Regions from separate parts of the Streptomyces sp. NPDC093065 genome, predicted to be linked through region 2. Evidence: predicted binding sites of a transcription regulator. Region 2 holds the regulator's gene; the other holds the start of a gene.
The links. Region 2 encodes HrcA, which represses chaperone genes, less so after heat shock. Its sites were predicted from a motif close to TTNGCACTCNGNNNNNCNGAGTGCNAA; they were not measured.

Region 1 (7,262 bases), on a different contig from region 2:
CCGGCCAGCAGGCCCCGAAGGCGCCCCCGGCCCGGGCGGTGGACGGTGCGGCCAAGGCGCGCGAGGCCCGGGCTGCCCTGGTCGCCGCCGCCAAGCGCTGGGACCTCAAGAAGGTCCCGCTGACGGCACCCGCGCCCCCCGGGAAGAAGCCGGAGATCAAGGCCCGGGAGGGCTTCGAGGTCGACGGCCAGGAGACGGAGAACCTCCCGCCGGTCTTCACCACGGTCCCCACCAAGGAGAAGATCGTCTTCCTCACCATCGACGACGGTTCCAACAAGGACCCGGAGTTCCTGAAGATGATGAGCGAGCTGAAGATCCCGTACACCGTCTTCCTCACCGACGAGGAGATCAAGGACGACTACGGCTACTTCAAGAAGATGCAGGCCCGAGGCATCACCCTCAACAACCACACCCTGAGCCACCCCTACCTCCCCGGGCTCTCCTACGAGGAGCAGAAGCGCGAGATCTGTGGCATGCAGGACGTGATGGAGAAGCACTACGGCAAGCGCCCCGCCCTCTTCCGCCCGCCCTACGGCAACTACAACCACGACACCCTGCGCGCGGCCAAGTCCTGCGGCATCAAGTACGCCCCGATCTGGAGCGAGGAGGTGTACGTCGACCACTGGGAGTACCGCGAGTGGGACCAGGACCTGCACCCCGGCGACATCGTCCTCACCCACTTCCGGGGCAAGAGCGACTGGGACGGCACGATGACCGACATGGTCCGCCGCTTCCTGGACCGGATCACCGCCGACGGGTACGCGGTGGCCCGCCTGGAGGACTACCTGTGAGGCGGGGGCGGTTCCGCCCGGCCGGCGCCGCCCTGGCAGCCCTCCTGCTCCCGCTGCTCCCGCTCACCGGCTGCGACCGGCCCGCCGCCCCCGCCGAACGCGCGGCGGCCGGGAACCCCGCCCAGGACGCCGGCCAGGGACGGCAGCTGCCGCCGGTCGTGGACCACGTCCGCACCGACGACCCGGTCGTCTTCCTCACCTACGACGACAGCGCCGAGCGCGACCCCGCCTTCGCCGCGCTGATCCGCGAACGGCGGCTCCCGGTCACCCTGTTCCTCACCGACACCGTCGCCGGACCGGTGTACGGCGACCTCGCCCGGCTGCGCCCGTTCGGCGCGAGCCTGCAGAACCACACCCTCGACCACCGCTCCCTGCGTGGCCTGCCCTACGCCGGCCAGCGGGCCGAGATCTGCGGCCAGCAGACCAAGCTCAAGTCACGCTTCGGCGTCCGCGCCCACCTCTTCCGCCCGCCGCACGGCGGCTACGACACCACCACCCTGCGCGCCGCCGCCGACTGCGGCATCACGGCCCTGGTCCTGTGGCGCGCCGCCCTCGACGCCGGGGGCGACCTCACCTACGCCGGCGGCGGCGACCACCGCCTCCACCCCGGCGACGTCGTGGCCGTGGACCCGGACGACGCGACGGCCGCGAACCTGGCGGCCCGCACGGAACGTCTGCTGGAGACGATCGAGGAGCAGGGGCTGAGGGTGGGCAACCTGGAAAAATACCTTTAGTCACAGCCCGTCCGGCGTTCGAGGACGAGGCCGTTCAGGCCGAAGCGGGGGTCTGGGGGGGGGCAGCCCCCAGCGGCGCCCACACCCGCGCAGGGTGCCTCCACGAACCGGTGTTCACCCGAAAACCCCGCCGACGCGCCGCCGGCATTGGCACTCCGCTTGACCGAGTGCTAATCGCGGTCATAGTCTCGGGTCTGGCACTCCCCACCGGAGAGTGCCAACAAAGCGACGGGCAGGTCCGGCACCCGCGACGACGGATCGACCTGGTCGCCACCTCAGACAGTTAACCCCGTGAGATCTCCGAAGGGGGAGGTCGGATCGTGACGACCGCCAGCTCCAAGGTTGCCATCAAGCCGCTCGAGGACCGCATCGTGGTCCAGCCGCTCGACGCCGAGCAGACCACGGCTTCGGGCCTGGTCATTCCGGACACCGCCAAGGAGAAGCCCCAGGAGGGCGTCGTCCTGGCCGTGGGCCCGGGCCGCTTCGAGGACGGCAACCGTCTTCCGCTCGACGTCAGCGTCGGCGACGTCGTGCTCTACAGCAAGTACGGCGGCACCGAGGTGAAGTACAACGGCGAGGAGTACCTCGTCCTCTCGGCCCGCGACGTGCTCGCGATCGTCGAGAAGTAGTTCACCCGAAGCACCTTGCTTTCCAGCTGCGCCCCTGGCTCCCGCGACCATAAAAAGCCGGGCGTCGGGGGCGCAGTTGCCGTATAACCCCAAGATTTCCGGAAGAGGGCTCACGCTCCCATGGCGAAGATCCTGAAGTTCGACGAGGACGCCCGTCGCGCCCTCGAGCGCGGCGTCAACAAGCTCGCCGACACGGTGAAGGTGACGATCGGCCCCAAGGGCCGCAACGTCGTCATCGACAAGAAGTTCGGCGCCCCCACCATCACCAACGACGGCGTCACCATCGCCCGCGAGGTCGAGGTCGAGGACCCGTACGAGAACCTCGGCGCCCAGCTGGTGAAGGAGGTGGCGACCAAGACCAACGACATCGCGGGTGACGGCACCACCACCGCCACCGTGCTCGCCCAGGCGCTCGTGCGCGAGGGCCTGAAGAACGTCGCCGCGGGTGCCTCCCCGGCGCTGCTCAAGAAGGGCATCGACGCCGCCGTCAAGGCCGTCTCCGAGGACCTCCTCGCCACCGCCCGCCCGATCGACGAGAAGTCCGACATCGCCGCCGTGGCCGCGCTGTCCGCCCAGGACCAGCAGGTCGGCGAGCTGATCGCCGAGGCGATGGACAAGGTCGGCAAGGACGGTGTCATCACCGTCGAGGAGTCCAACACCTTCGGTCTGGAGCTGGACTTCACCGAGGGCATGGCCTTCGACAAGGGCTACCTGTCGCCGTACTTCGTGACGGACCAGGAGCGCATGGAGGCCGTCCTCGACGACCCGTACATCCTGATCAACCAGGGCAAGATCTCCTCCATCGCGGACCTGCTGCCGCTGCTGGAGAAGGTCATCCAGGCGAACGCCTCCAAGCCGCTGCTGATCATCGCCGAGGACCTGGAGGGCGAGGCGCTCTCCACCCTCGTCGTCAACAAGATCCGCGGCACCTTCAACGCGGTGGCCGTCAAGGCCCCCGGCTTCGGCGACCGCCGCAAGGCGATGCTGCAGGACATGGCCGTCCTCACCGGTGCCACGGTCATCTCCGAGGAGGTCGGCCTCAAGCTCGACCAGGTCGGCCTGGACGTGCTCGGCACCGCCCGCCGCATCACCGTCACCAAGGACGACACCACCATCGTCGACGGTGCCGGCAAGCGCGACGAGGTCGAGGGCCGCATCGCCCAGATCAAGGCCGAGATCGAGTCCACGGACTCCGACTGGGACCGCGAGAAGCTCCAGGAGCGCCTCGCGAAGCTGGCCGGCGGCGTGTGCGTGATCAAGGTCGGCGCCGCCACCGAGGTGGAGCTGAAGGAGCGCAAGCACCGTCTGGAGGACGCCATCTCCGCGACCCGCGCCGCGGTCGAGGAGGGCATCGTCTCCGGTGGTGGCTCCGCGCTGGTCCACGCCGTCAAGGTGCTGGAGGGCAACCTCGGCAAGACCGGCGACGAGGCCACCGGTGTCGCGGTCGTCCGCCGCGCCGCCGTCGAGCCGCTGCGCTGGATCGCCGAGAACGCCGGCCTGGAGGGCTACGTCATCACCTCCAAGGTCGCCGAGCTCGACAAGGGCCAGGGCTTCAACGCCGCCACCGGCGAGTACGGCGACCTGGTCAAGGCCGGCGTCATCGACCCGGTGAAGGTCACCCGCTCCGCCCTGGAGAACGCCGCCTCCATCGCCTCCCTCCTGCTGACGACCGAGACCCTGGTCGTCGAGAAGAAGGAAGAGGAAGAGCCGGCCGCCGCGGGCCACGGCCACGGCCACGCCCACTGAGCGACACGCTCGTAGAAGGGCCCGGCATCCCGGTGGATGCCGGGCCCTTCCCGTCCCGACACCCATGCCGGGGATCCCGCCCGGCGAGGTGTGCACCGGCCGCGAGCTGGAGCGGCACAGCGAAGAGGGCCGGGGCGTACCCGCGTCCGACGCCCTTCCGGAGCGGGTCCGGGCGCACTTCTCGGTGATCGAGGCCGAGGGCTTCCGCGAACCGGCCGCAGGCCGGAGTGCCGTGTTCTCGGCCGGGCGGGCCGAGCGGGCCGAGTACCAGTGGCGCGCCGTGTGCGTCCGGCCGAAGACGGCCACGGACCGCCGTCCGGACGAAGCGGACGGGCACCGGCCGGGCTACGCGTCCGGTCTGCACATCGCCCACGACTCCTGACGCGCGCGCCGGTTCTCCGCATCTGTACGGGTGCGGAGATCCGGTTGACGGCTGACTCGGCCACGCGCACCGGGCGTGCCGGCGTCCGGGCGTGCCGAGCGCGTCCGGACGCCGCCCGCCACGACGGCCCGGTCACGTCGTCGCGCAGCCGCACGAAACGGTCGTCGACGATCCGGTGCCGCGGGACGACGGACGGAAGGGACGCGGCGAGCGTGGCATTGGCCAAGACGTCCTCGATCAGCAGGGCCCGTTCAGTGCCTGCTGGGACGCGCGTTCGGTCCGGGTGCGAACCGCTCGTCGAGTCGGCGGCGCCGGTCATGCGCCCGCCCGCTCGGCCGGTGGCAGGCGTTCGGCACCTGTCGGGGCGGTCGGACCGGCGGCCGTCGGGCCGCTCCGGCGACACAGAGGTGCCGCGTCACCGAGGAGCCGTCACAGCAGCCCGCTCAACGGCAGTACCCGCTCGGTGAGCCGCCCCCGCAGCCGCTCCCCGGCGGTGTCGACTTCCTCCGCGAGCCAGCCCGCGGCGACCAGCAGACCGGCGTGCTCGGCGACGTTTTCGGGCCGCAGGCCGCAGAACGGGGCGACCACGTCCAGCGCGAGCCCCTCGACGTCCTCGTCCGCACCTCCGAGGCACCCGTCGGGACGGCTGTGGGCGGCGGTGTACACGGCGAGGAGCCGCGTGGCGGGCCCCGCCTTCTTCTTCCGCAGCTTCCGGTCGCCCACCACCTTCTGCGCCCACCCCGAGAGCCGGGCCCGGGTGACCTTGCCGAAGAAGAACGGGCGGGGCCGGGTGGGAATCAGCGTGGGCACCGTGACCTGGGTGGGTTCCTCGGGCCGGGACATCAGCGCGTCCTCGACGGTGACGTCCTCCGGCAGCACCAGCCAGCCCGCGTCGACCAGTTGCCGGAGCACCTCCTCGGCGTCCGACGCCAACCAGCCGCTGAGGTCCTGCCCGGTGACGTTCCCGGTGCCGGTGCGCGCGGCCCGCAGGGTGAGCATCAGCACGGCGAGCCGCGCCTCGGCCCCGGGGAGCGGGGAGTCGGCGCGGAGGTGCTCCAGCACACCGCGGGCGTGGACGCCCTGGCCCCGGGTCAGCAACCGCTCGATCACGGGCCCTTCGCCATCCACCAGGAGGCCGCGCCGGTTGGCGTCCATCTCGCGGGTGGTCCGCGCGGCCGCCGCGGCCCGGTCCGCCTCCTCCCGCAGGGACGCGTCGCCGGTGACGTCCGCCCACAGGGCGAAAGCGCGGGCCTTGCGGTCGTGGAGATCGGCGAGGACGGCGAGGTCCGGTTCGGGCCGCCGCTGGTACGCGCGGAACGCGTCCCCGAGCTCGGTCAGCTCCACGCGCAGCACTTCGGGCTGGAGATCGTCCGGCACGATCCGCTGCGCGACCTTCGCCCATCGCCCCGCCTTCCGGGCCCGGGCGGGGACACCGCCGGGCCGGGGACGCGGGGCGGTCCGGGCGGGCGGGACGGAGGCCGGGGCCGCCCACGGTGCCCCACTGCCGGGGGCGTCGGAGAACAGCACCGTCCCACCCCCGGTCACGGGCCCCCGGCCCGTCTTCACTCCGTCCGTACGCCCCCTGTCCGTGCCGTTGACGAACACTTCGCCCCCGTCACCCGTGCCCGCGTTCACGCGATGCCGTCCTCTCCCTCGCCGAACCTGCGACCTCCCCGCCCGCTGCGGGCGCAGCCACCCGACGCTAAGACGCACGGGCACAGCGCCAGGCAAGGACCGGGATAGACCACACGTTCGGGTGATGGTCCGTCCCGCGCGAGCGGCATCGTGGCCGGCCGCAGCACACGCACCCCGACCGGCCCCCAGGGGCAACGCTGTTTCGATCACCGCGTGGTCGGCGACGCAGAGCGGCGACGGCCCACCGGCGCGCGGGGCATTGGTCAGGCCGAGACGGGCGTACGGGACAAGCAGACGCGACAGCTCGTCCCGGGCGATTCCCGGCACCCCACTGCCCTACTGCGGCCCGTACTTCCGCCCCGTCCGTGAGGTGATCCCGCCCAGCAGGCCCCGCGGGACCAGCTTCGCCGCGCCCATCAGGGTCTTGTAGCGGGGGTCGGGGATCGACAGGGACCTGCCGCGGGAGAGGTCCGCCAGTGCCGCCGCGACGACCTTGTCCGCGTCGAGCCACATCCAGTTCGGGATGTTGTCCGTGCCCATGCCGGCGCGCTGGTGGAACTCGGTGCGCACGAAGCCGGGGGCCAGGGCCATCAGGCGTACGCCGCTGCCGGCCAGGTCCTTCGCCACGCCCTGGGTGAACTGGACGACCCACGCCTTGGAGGCGCCGTAGGTGCCGCGCGGGACGAAGGCGGCGACCGAGGCCACGTTGACGACGCCGCCGCGGCCGCGCTCCCGCATCCCCTCCACCGCCGCCGAGGTCAGCCGGAGCACCGCCTCGCAGTGCACCTTGAGCATGGTCAGCTCGTCGGCCATGGAGACGTCGAGGAAACGTCCCTTGTTGCCGAAACCGGCGTTGTTGATCAGCAGGTCGACGGGGTTCCTGCGGTCCGACAGCCGGGCGGCCACCGCGTCGATGCCCGCGTCCGTCGACAGGTCCGCCGTCAGCACCTCCGCCTCGATGCCGTGCCGGTCGTGCAACTCGGTGGCCTGCTCGCGCAGCCGCTCGGTGTCGCGGGCCACCAGCACCAGGTCGTGTCCGTCGGCCGCCAGCCGGCGCGCGAACGCGGCCCCGAGGCCCGCCGTCGATCCCGTAATCAATGCCGTTGTCATGGCGCAAGGTTAGGGCGAGGGATCATGGGTGTGGACCGAGCACGTCCGCTTCGCTCAGGCGCCGTACTCCGCCGCGTACTTCCGCGCCGTCGCCAGCGCCTCCGGGTGCAGTGCCTCGCCCGCCGGGAGCAGCCGGGGGAGCAGCTCGCGCTGGGTCGTCACCGCGCGGAACTGCAGGGCCACCGTCACCTCGTGGGAGGGGCGGTGCACGATCCGCACCGGGTCGCCCGCGCGG
Region 2 (7,262 bases):
CGCCGTGGCACGCCGTCCACGGGGGCGGCGGAGCCGGGAGTCCCCGGCGGTCCGGACTGCGCGTCCGGTGGGCCCGGAAGGCCCGGCCGCCGCCGCTCGCGCGACCGGGAGTGGCTGGGCCGCGGCGCCCTGTCCTTCCTCGCCGAGGCCTCCGACCTCCTGGCCGGCCAACTCGACGAGGACCTCGTCGCCTCCCTCACCGGCCAGCTGATCGTGCCCCGGCTCGCCGACTGGTGCGGGGTGTGGCTGGAGGACGAGACCCTGGGCCGGGGCGCCTGGAGCGACGACTCCGGGGCGTCCGTCGGCGCCCGGCTGGCCCGCGTGTGGCACGCCGGCGAGGGCCACCTCGACGAACTGCGCGCGGCCCTGGAGAAGGAGCCGCCCCGTCCCCGCGACCCGTGGCGCTCCGGCCCCGTCGGCCACCCCTGGCCCGGCGAGGCACTCGGCACACACGGCACCGCGCTCGCCTACCGCCTGGTCGCCGGCGGCCGGCCGCTGGGCACCCTGGTCATCGGACGGGCCGGCCCTGCGGGTCTTCTGGACACCCAGGACGCCCAGGGCACCGACGGCGCTCTGGGCGCCCCGGGCGCCTCGGGCGCTCAGGGCGGCCCGGACATCTGTGACACCAGCGGCTTCCCCGGCTTCCCCGGCTTCCCCGACGAGATCACCGGGCTGGTCGAGGACCTCAGCCGCCGGGTGGCGCTGGCCATCGGCGCTGCCCGCCAGTACGCCCGGCAGGCCACCATCAGCGCCGTGCTCCAGCGCGGCCTGCTGCCCGGCGCCGTCGCCGAGATCCCCGGCGTGCGCAGCGCCCTGGTCTACGAACCGCGCGACAAGGGCGGCCCCAGCGGTGACTTCTACGACCTCTTCCCGGCCGGCGACGGCCGCTGGTGCTTCGCCGTGGGCGACGTCCAGGGCAAGGGCCCCGAGGCCGCCGTCGTCATCGGGCTCGCCCGGCCCTGGCTGCGGCTGCTGGCCCGCGAGCAGTACGGCGTCCCGGACGTCCTCGACCGCCTCAACCAGCTCCTCCTCGACGACGCCACCGAGGCCGCCGACGCCGCCGCCCGCGCCCTGGTCGCCGCCGGAGGCCCACCGGTTGCCCCGGGCGACGGACCGCAGACCCGATTCCTCTCCCTGCTCTACGGCGAGCTGGTCCCCGTCGAGGGCGGCGTCCGCTGCACCCTCGCCTCCGCCGGACACCCGCTGCCGCTGCTCCTCGGGCCCGACGGCGCCGTTTCCACCGTGGCGTGCCCGCAGACCCTCCTCGGCGTAGTCGAGGACGCGACGTACGTCAGCGAGACCTTCGAGCTGCGCTCCGGCGACACCCTGCTGTGCGTCACGGACGGGGTCACCGAGCGGCGCAGCGGCTCCCGCCAGTTCGACGACGGCGACGGACTCGCCGCCGCGCTGGCCGGGTGCACGGGCCTGGACGCCGAGCTGGTCGCCGAGCGCATCAGGCGGCTGGTGCACGAGTTCGGGTCCCGGCCCCCGGAAGACGACCTGGCGCTGCTGGTGCTCCAGGCGGAGTGAGCGGGCGGGCAGGGGATCCGGCCGGGTGCGGGACAATGGAACGCATGCCCTCCGCACTCCCCGACGGCGAGCCCGTCCCCGCCGACGGCGCCCTGCCCGCGTCCGCGCTCGCCGGGGCCGCCGGCCGCCCCCTCGGCTTCTACCTGCACGTGCCGTACTGCGCGACCCGCTGCGGCTACTGCGACTTCAACACCTACACCGCCACGGAGCTGCGCGGCACCGGCGGCGTCCTCGCCTCCCGCGACAACTACGCCGACACCCTCGTCGACGAGGTCCGCCTGGCCCGCAAGGTGCTCGGCGACGACCCCCGCGAGGTCCGCACGGTCTTCGTCGGCGGCGGTACGCCCACCCTGCTGGCCGCCGGTGACCTGGTGCGGATGCTGGGCGCGGTCCGCGAGGAGTTCGGCCTGGCGCCGGACGCGGAGATCACGACGGAGGCCAACCCGGAGTCGGTCGACCCGGCGTACCTCGCCACCCTCCGCGAGGGCGGCTTCAACCGGATCTCCTTCGGCATGCAGAGCGCCAAGCAGCACGTCCTGAAGATCCTCGACCGCACCCACACCCCCGGCCGCCCCGAGGCCTGCGTCGCCGAGGCTCGCGCGGCCGGCTTCGACCACGTCAACCTCGACCTGATCTACGGCACCCCCGGTGAGTCCGACGACGACTGGCGGGCCTCCCTGGACGCCGCGCTCGGCGCCGGGCCCGATCACGTCTCGGCGTACGCCCTGATCGTCGAGGAGGGCACCCGGCTGGCCCGGCGCATCCGACGCGGCGAGGTCCCGATGACCGACGACGACGTGCACGCCGACCGGTACCTGATCGCCGAGGAGACCCTCGCGGCGGCGGGCTTCGACTGGTACGAGGTGTCGAACTGGGCCACCTCCGACGCCGGGCGGTGCCTGCACAACGAGCTGTACTGGCGGGGCGCCGACTGGTGGGGTGCTGGGCCGGGGGCGCACTCCCACGTGGGGGGCGTGCGGTGGTGGAACGTGAAGCATCCGGGGGCGTACGCGGGGGCGCTGGCGGCGGGGAAGTCGCCGGGCGCCGGGCGTGAGGTCCTGACGGACGAGGACCGGCGGGTGGAGCGCGTCCTGCTGGAGCTGCGGCTGCGGGAGGGGGCGCCGTTGTCGCTGCTGCGGGAGGCGGGGCTCGCGGCGGCCCGGCGTGCGCTGTCCGACGGGCTGCTCCAGAAGGGGCCGTACGACGCAGGGAGTGCGGTTCTGACCCTGCGCGGGCGGCTGCTGGCGGACGCGGTGGTGCGGGACCTGGTGGACTGAGGGGTCATCCCCGCTTCCGCGGGGAGCAGGAACTGCTCGGCCGTGTGGACGAGCTGATCGACGGACCATCTCCGCAGGGGCGGAGAGCAGACCACCAGGCCCGGTCTGTCAACGACCGGACGATGTTCAAGACACGGTTACGTGATCAATGAGCCGTTCCACACTGCCCAACAACTCCGGCTCCAGGTCCTTGTACGACCCCACCCGCGCCAGGATCGCCTGCCACACCGCCCCCGTGTTCTCCGACGGCCACCCCAGCGCCCGGCACACCCCCGTCTTCCAGTCCTGGCCGCGCGGCACCCGGGGCCAGCCGTCGATGCCGACCGAGGACGGCTTCACGGCCTCCCAGATGTCGATGTACGGGTGGCCCACGACCAGCGCGTGCTCGCTCGTCACCGCCTCCGCGATCCGCCACTCCTTCGAACCCGGCACCAGGTGGTCCACCAGGACACCCAGCCGGGCGTCGGGACCGGGCGCGAAGTCGGTGACGATCGACGGGAGGTCGTCCACGCCGCCCAGGTACTCCACGACGACGCCCTCGATGCGCAGGTCGTCGCCCCAGACCTTCTCGACCAGTTCGGCGTCGTGCCGCCCCTCGACGTAGATGCGCCCGGCGCGCGCCACCCGCGCGCGGGCACCGGGGACGGCGACCGAACCGGACGCCGTACGGGAGGGGCGTGCCGGACCGGAGGAAGACGACGGGCGGACCAGCGTCACCACGCGCCCCTCCAGCAGGAAACCGCGCGGTTCCATCGGGAACACCCGGTGCTTGCCGAAGCGGTCCTCCAGCGTCACCGTGCCCGCCTCGCAGCCGATCACCGCGCCGCAGAACCCGGTGCCGGGCTCCTCGACCACCAGGCCCGGCTCGGCCGGCACCTCGGGAACGGGCTGCGGTTTCTTCCACGGAGGGGTCAGGTCGGCGGAGTACTGGCGCATTCTGCTGACGATACGAGGAACGCCCGCCCGATGATCAGCGCGACACGCCGAACCGGGCGGCCAGCGCGTCCCGTTGGGCCCGCACGAACCCGGCGTCCACCACCGCTCCGTGACCGGGAACGTACAGCGCGTCCGCGCCGCCCAGCTCCAGCAGCCGGTCCAGGGCGGCGGGCCAGCGCTCCGGTACGGCGTCGGGGCCGGCCTGGGGATCGCCGGACTCCTCGACCAGGTCGCCGCAGAAGACGACCGCCGGGGACCCCGGCACCAGGACCAGCACCGCCAGATCGTGCCCGGAGTGGCCCGAGCCCACGTCGGCCAGCAGCACCCGCCCGCCGTCGCCCAGGTCGAGTCCGCACGCGTCGCCGATCTCGTGCGGGACGGGGACGAGCGCGTCGGCCGCCGCCCGTGCCGCCCGCGCGTCCAGCCCCTCCGCCACCGCGTCCGCGCGCAGCGCCTCCCGCCCCTGTCCGCCCGGCGCGAACAGCGCGCCCGTACCCGCGGCGCCGTACACCTCCGCGTCCTCGAACGCCGCCGCGCCGAAGACGTGGTCGAAATGCGGGTGGGTCAGCGCGAGATGTGTCACACGGCGGCCGGCGAGCCGTCGCGCCGCCTCGCGCAACCGGGCGCCCTCCGCCAGGCTCGACCCCGCGTCCACCATCAGCACCGTGTCCGCGCCGAGCACCAGCCCCGCCGTGCAGTCCCAGCCCGGCAGCCGGCACCGCCCCACTCCGCCCGCCAGCCGCTCCCAGCCCAGCTCTTCCCAAGTCACCGTCACGGCGACGACGCTAACGGCATCGTCACGGCCTTGCCGGGTGCGTACCCCACGGCCGTACACTGGCCCGGGGAAGTCTGGCACTCGCGAGCCATGAGTGCCAGGACAGACAGGTTCAGACAGGCCGAATCGGGCGGACGACAGCTGGAGGTGCGCGCCGGATGCTCAGTGAACGCAGGCTTCAGGTGCTGCGCGCCATCGTCCAGGACTACGTCGGCACCGAGGAGCCGGTCGGTTCCAAGGCCCTCACCGAACGGCACAATCTCGGCGTCTCGCCGGCCACCGTGCGCAACGACATGGCGGCCCTGGAGGACGAGGGGTTCATCGCCCAGCCGCACACCAGCGCCGGGCGCATCCCGACCGACAAGGGCTACCGGCTCTTCGTCGACAAGCTGGCCGGCGTCAAGCCGATGACCGCGCCCGAGCGGCGCGCCATCCAGAACTTCCTGGAGGGCGCCGTCGACCTCGACGACGTCGTGGCCCGCACGGTGCGGCTGCTCGCGCAGCTCACCCGGCAGGTCGCCGTCGTGCAGTATCCGTCGCTGACCCGCTCGACCGTGCGGCACGTGGAGCTGCTCGCGCTCGCGCCCGCGCGCCTGATGCTCGTGCTGATCACGGACACCGGCCGGGTCGAGCAGCGGATGGTCGACTGCCCGGCGCCGTTCGGCGAGGCATCGCTGGCCGACCTGCGGGCGCGGCTCAACAGCCGGGTCGCGGGACGCCGTTTCACGGACGTGCCCGGCCTGGTCGAGGAACTGCCGGAGGCGTTCGAGGCCGAGGATCGCGGTACGGTCTCCACCGTGCTCTCCACTCTCCTGGAGACGCTGGTCGAGGAGAACGAGGAGCGGCTGATGATCGGCGGCACCGCCAATCTGACCCGCTTCGGGCACGACTTCCCCTTGGTGATCCGGCCGGTGCTGGAGGCGCTGGAGGAGCAGGTCGTGCTCCTCAAGCTGCTCGGCGAGGCGAAGGATCCGGGCGTGACCGTACGGATCGGTCACGAGAACGCCCACGAGGGACTCAACTCAACGTCCGTCGTGTCGGTCGGCTACGGTTCGGGCGGCGAGGCGGTTGCCAAGCTCGGCGTGGTCGGACCGACCCGCATGGATTACCCGGGAACGATGGGAGCGGTACGCGCAGTGGCACGGTACGTCGGACAGATCCTGGCGGAGTCGTAGGTGGCCACGGACTACTACGCCGTACTCGGCGTGCGCCGCGACGCCTCCCAGGACGAGATCAAGAAGGCGTTCCGGAGGCTCGCGCGCGAGCTGCACCCGGACGTCAACCCCGATCCGAAGACCCAGGAGCGGTTCAAGGAGATCAACGCCGCCTACGAGGTGCTGTCGGACCCGCAGAAGAAGCAGGTCTACGACCTCGGCGGCGACCCGCTCTCGCAGGCGGGCGGCGGCGGGGCCGGCGGCTTCGGCGCGGGTGGCTTCGGGAACTTCTCGGACATCATGGACGCGTTCTTCGGTACGGCGTCGCAGCGCGGACCGCGCTCGCGCACCCGCCGGGGCCAGGACGCGATGATCCGCATCGAGGTCGAGCTGGACGAGGCCGCGTTCGGTACGACCAAGGACATCCAGGTCGACACCGCGGTCGTCTGCAACACCTGCAACGGCGAGGGCGCGGCGCCCGGCACGTCGGCCCAGACGTGCGACATGTGCCGCGGCCGCGGTGAGGTCTCGCAGGTCACCCGGTCCTTCCTGGGCCAGGTCATGACCTCCCGCCCGTGCCCCCAGTGCCAGGGCTTCGGCACCGTGGTCCCCACCCCGTGCCCCGAGTGCGCGGGCGACGGCCGGGTCCGCTCCCGGCGCACCCTCACCGTGAAGATCCCGGCCGGTGTCGACAACGGCACCCGGATCCAGCTCGCGGGCGAGGGCGAGGTCGGCCCCGGCGGCGGTCCCGCCGGTGACCTGTACGTCGAGATCCACGAGCTGCCCCACTCGACCTTCCAGCGGCGCGGCGACGACCTGCACTGCACGGTCACCATCCCGATGACGGCGGCCGCCCTCGGCACGAAGGTGCCGCTGGAGACCCTGGACGGCATGGAGGAGGTCGACATCCGCCCGGGCACCCAGTCCGGCCAGTCGATCCCGAAGCACGGCCGGGGCGTCACCCACCTGCGCGGCGGCGGCCGCGGCGACCTCATCGTCCACGTCGAGGTCACCACCCCGGGCAAGCTCGACCCCGAACAGGAACGCCTCCTGCGCGAACTGGCCAAGCTCCGCGGCGAGGAACGCCCGACGGGGCAGTTCCAGCCGGGGCAGCAGGGGTTGTTCTCGCGGCTGAAGGACGCGTTCAACGGGCGCTGAGGTCCCTCCGGGGATGCGGATGCTCCTGGCGTATGCCAACGGAAGCCCGGATTCGGACTTGTGCGGAGGACGTGACAACATGCCGTCATGTCCTCCGCACTGACCGATCTCTTCCCCTACCCGATCGTGCAGGCGCCCATGGCGGGCGGCGTCTCCGTGCCACGGCTCGCGGCCGCCGTGTCCGAGGCTGGCGGGCTGGGCTTCCTGGCCGCCGGGTACAAGACGGCGGACGGCATGTACCAGGAGATCAAGCATCTGCGGGGACTGACGAGCCGCCCTTTCGGCGTCAACCTGTTCCTGCCGCAGCCCGAGACGGCCGACCCCGCCGCCGTCGACGTCTACGCCCACCAGCTGGCCGGCGAGGCCGCCTGGTACGAGACGGAGCTGGGCGACCCCGACTGCGGCCGGGACGACGGCTACGACACCAAGCTC

Region 1: groES (co-chaperone GroES) is a predicted target of HrcA. The motif match lies at 1,673-1,699, and genes of this name have one in related genera.

The regions. Positions count from the first base shown of each region.
Region 1 covers NZ_JBIVPJ010000002.1:325,147-332,408, forward strand. Annotated here, with positions in the region: gene ACIQFU_RS04420 (polysaccharide deacetylase family protein) at 1-791, shown strand, start outside; gene ACIQFU_RS04425 (polysaccharide deacetylase family protein) at 788-1,525, shown strand; gene groES (co-chaperone GroES) at 1,846-2,154, shown strand; gene groL (chaperonin GroEL) at 2,275-3,900, shown strand; gene ACIQFU_RS04440 (cold shock domain-containing protein) at 3,965-4,282, shown strand; gene ACIQFU_RS04445 (hypothetical protein) at 4,712-5,917, opposite strand; gene ACIQFU_RS04450 (SDR family NAD(P)-dependent oxidoreductase) at 6,254-7,027, opposite strand; gene ACIQFU_RS04455 (MOSC domain-containing protein) at 7,082-7,262, opposite strand, start outside.
Region 2 covers NZ_JBIVPJ010000001.1:122,258-129,519, reverse strand. Annotated here, with positions in the region: gene ACIQFU_RS00545 (SpoIIE family protein phosphatase) at 1-1,530, shown strand, start outside; gene hemW (radical SAM family heme chaperone HemW) at 1,575-2,807, shown strand; gene ACIQFU_RS00535 (DUF3097 domain-containing protein) at 2,934-3,743, opposite strand; gene ACIQFU_RS00530 (MBL fold metallo-hydrolase) at 3,778-4,518, opposite strand; gene hrcA (heat-inducible transcriptional repressor HrcA) at 4,677-5,693, shown strand; gene dnaJ (molecular chaperone DnaJ) at 5,694-6,830, shown strand; gene ACIQFU_RS00515 (nitronate monooxygenase) at 6,918-7,262, shown strand, end outside.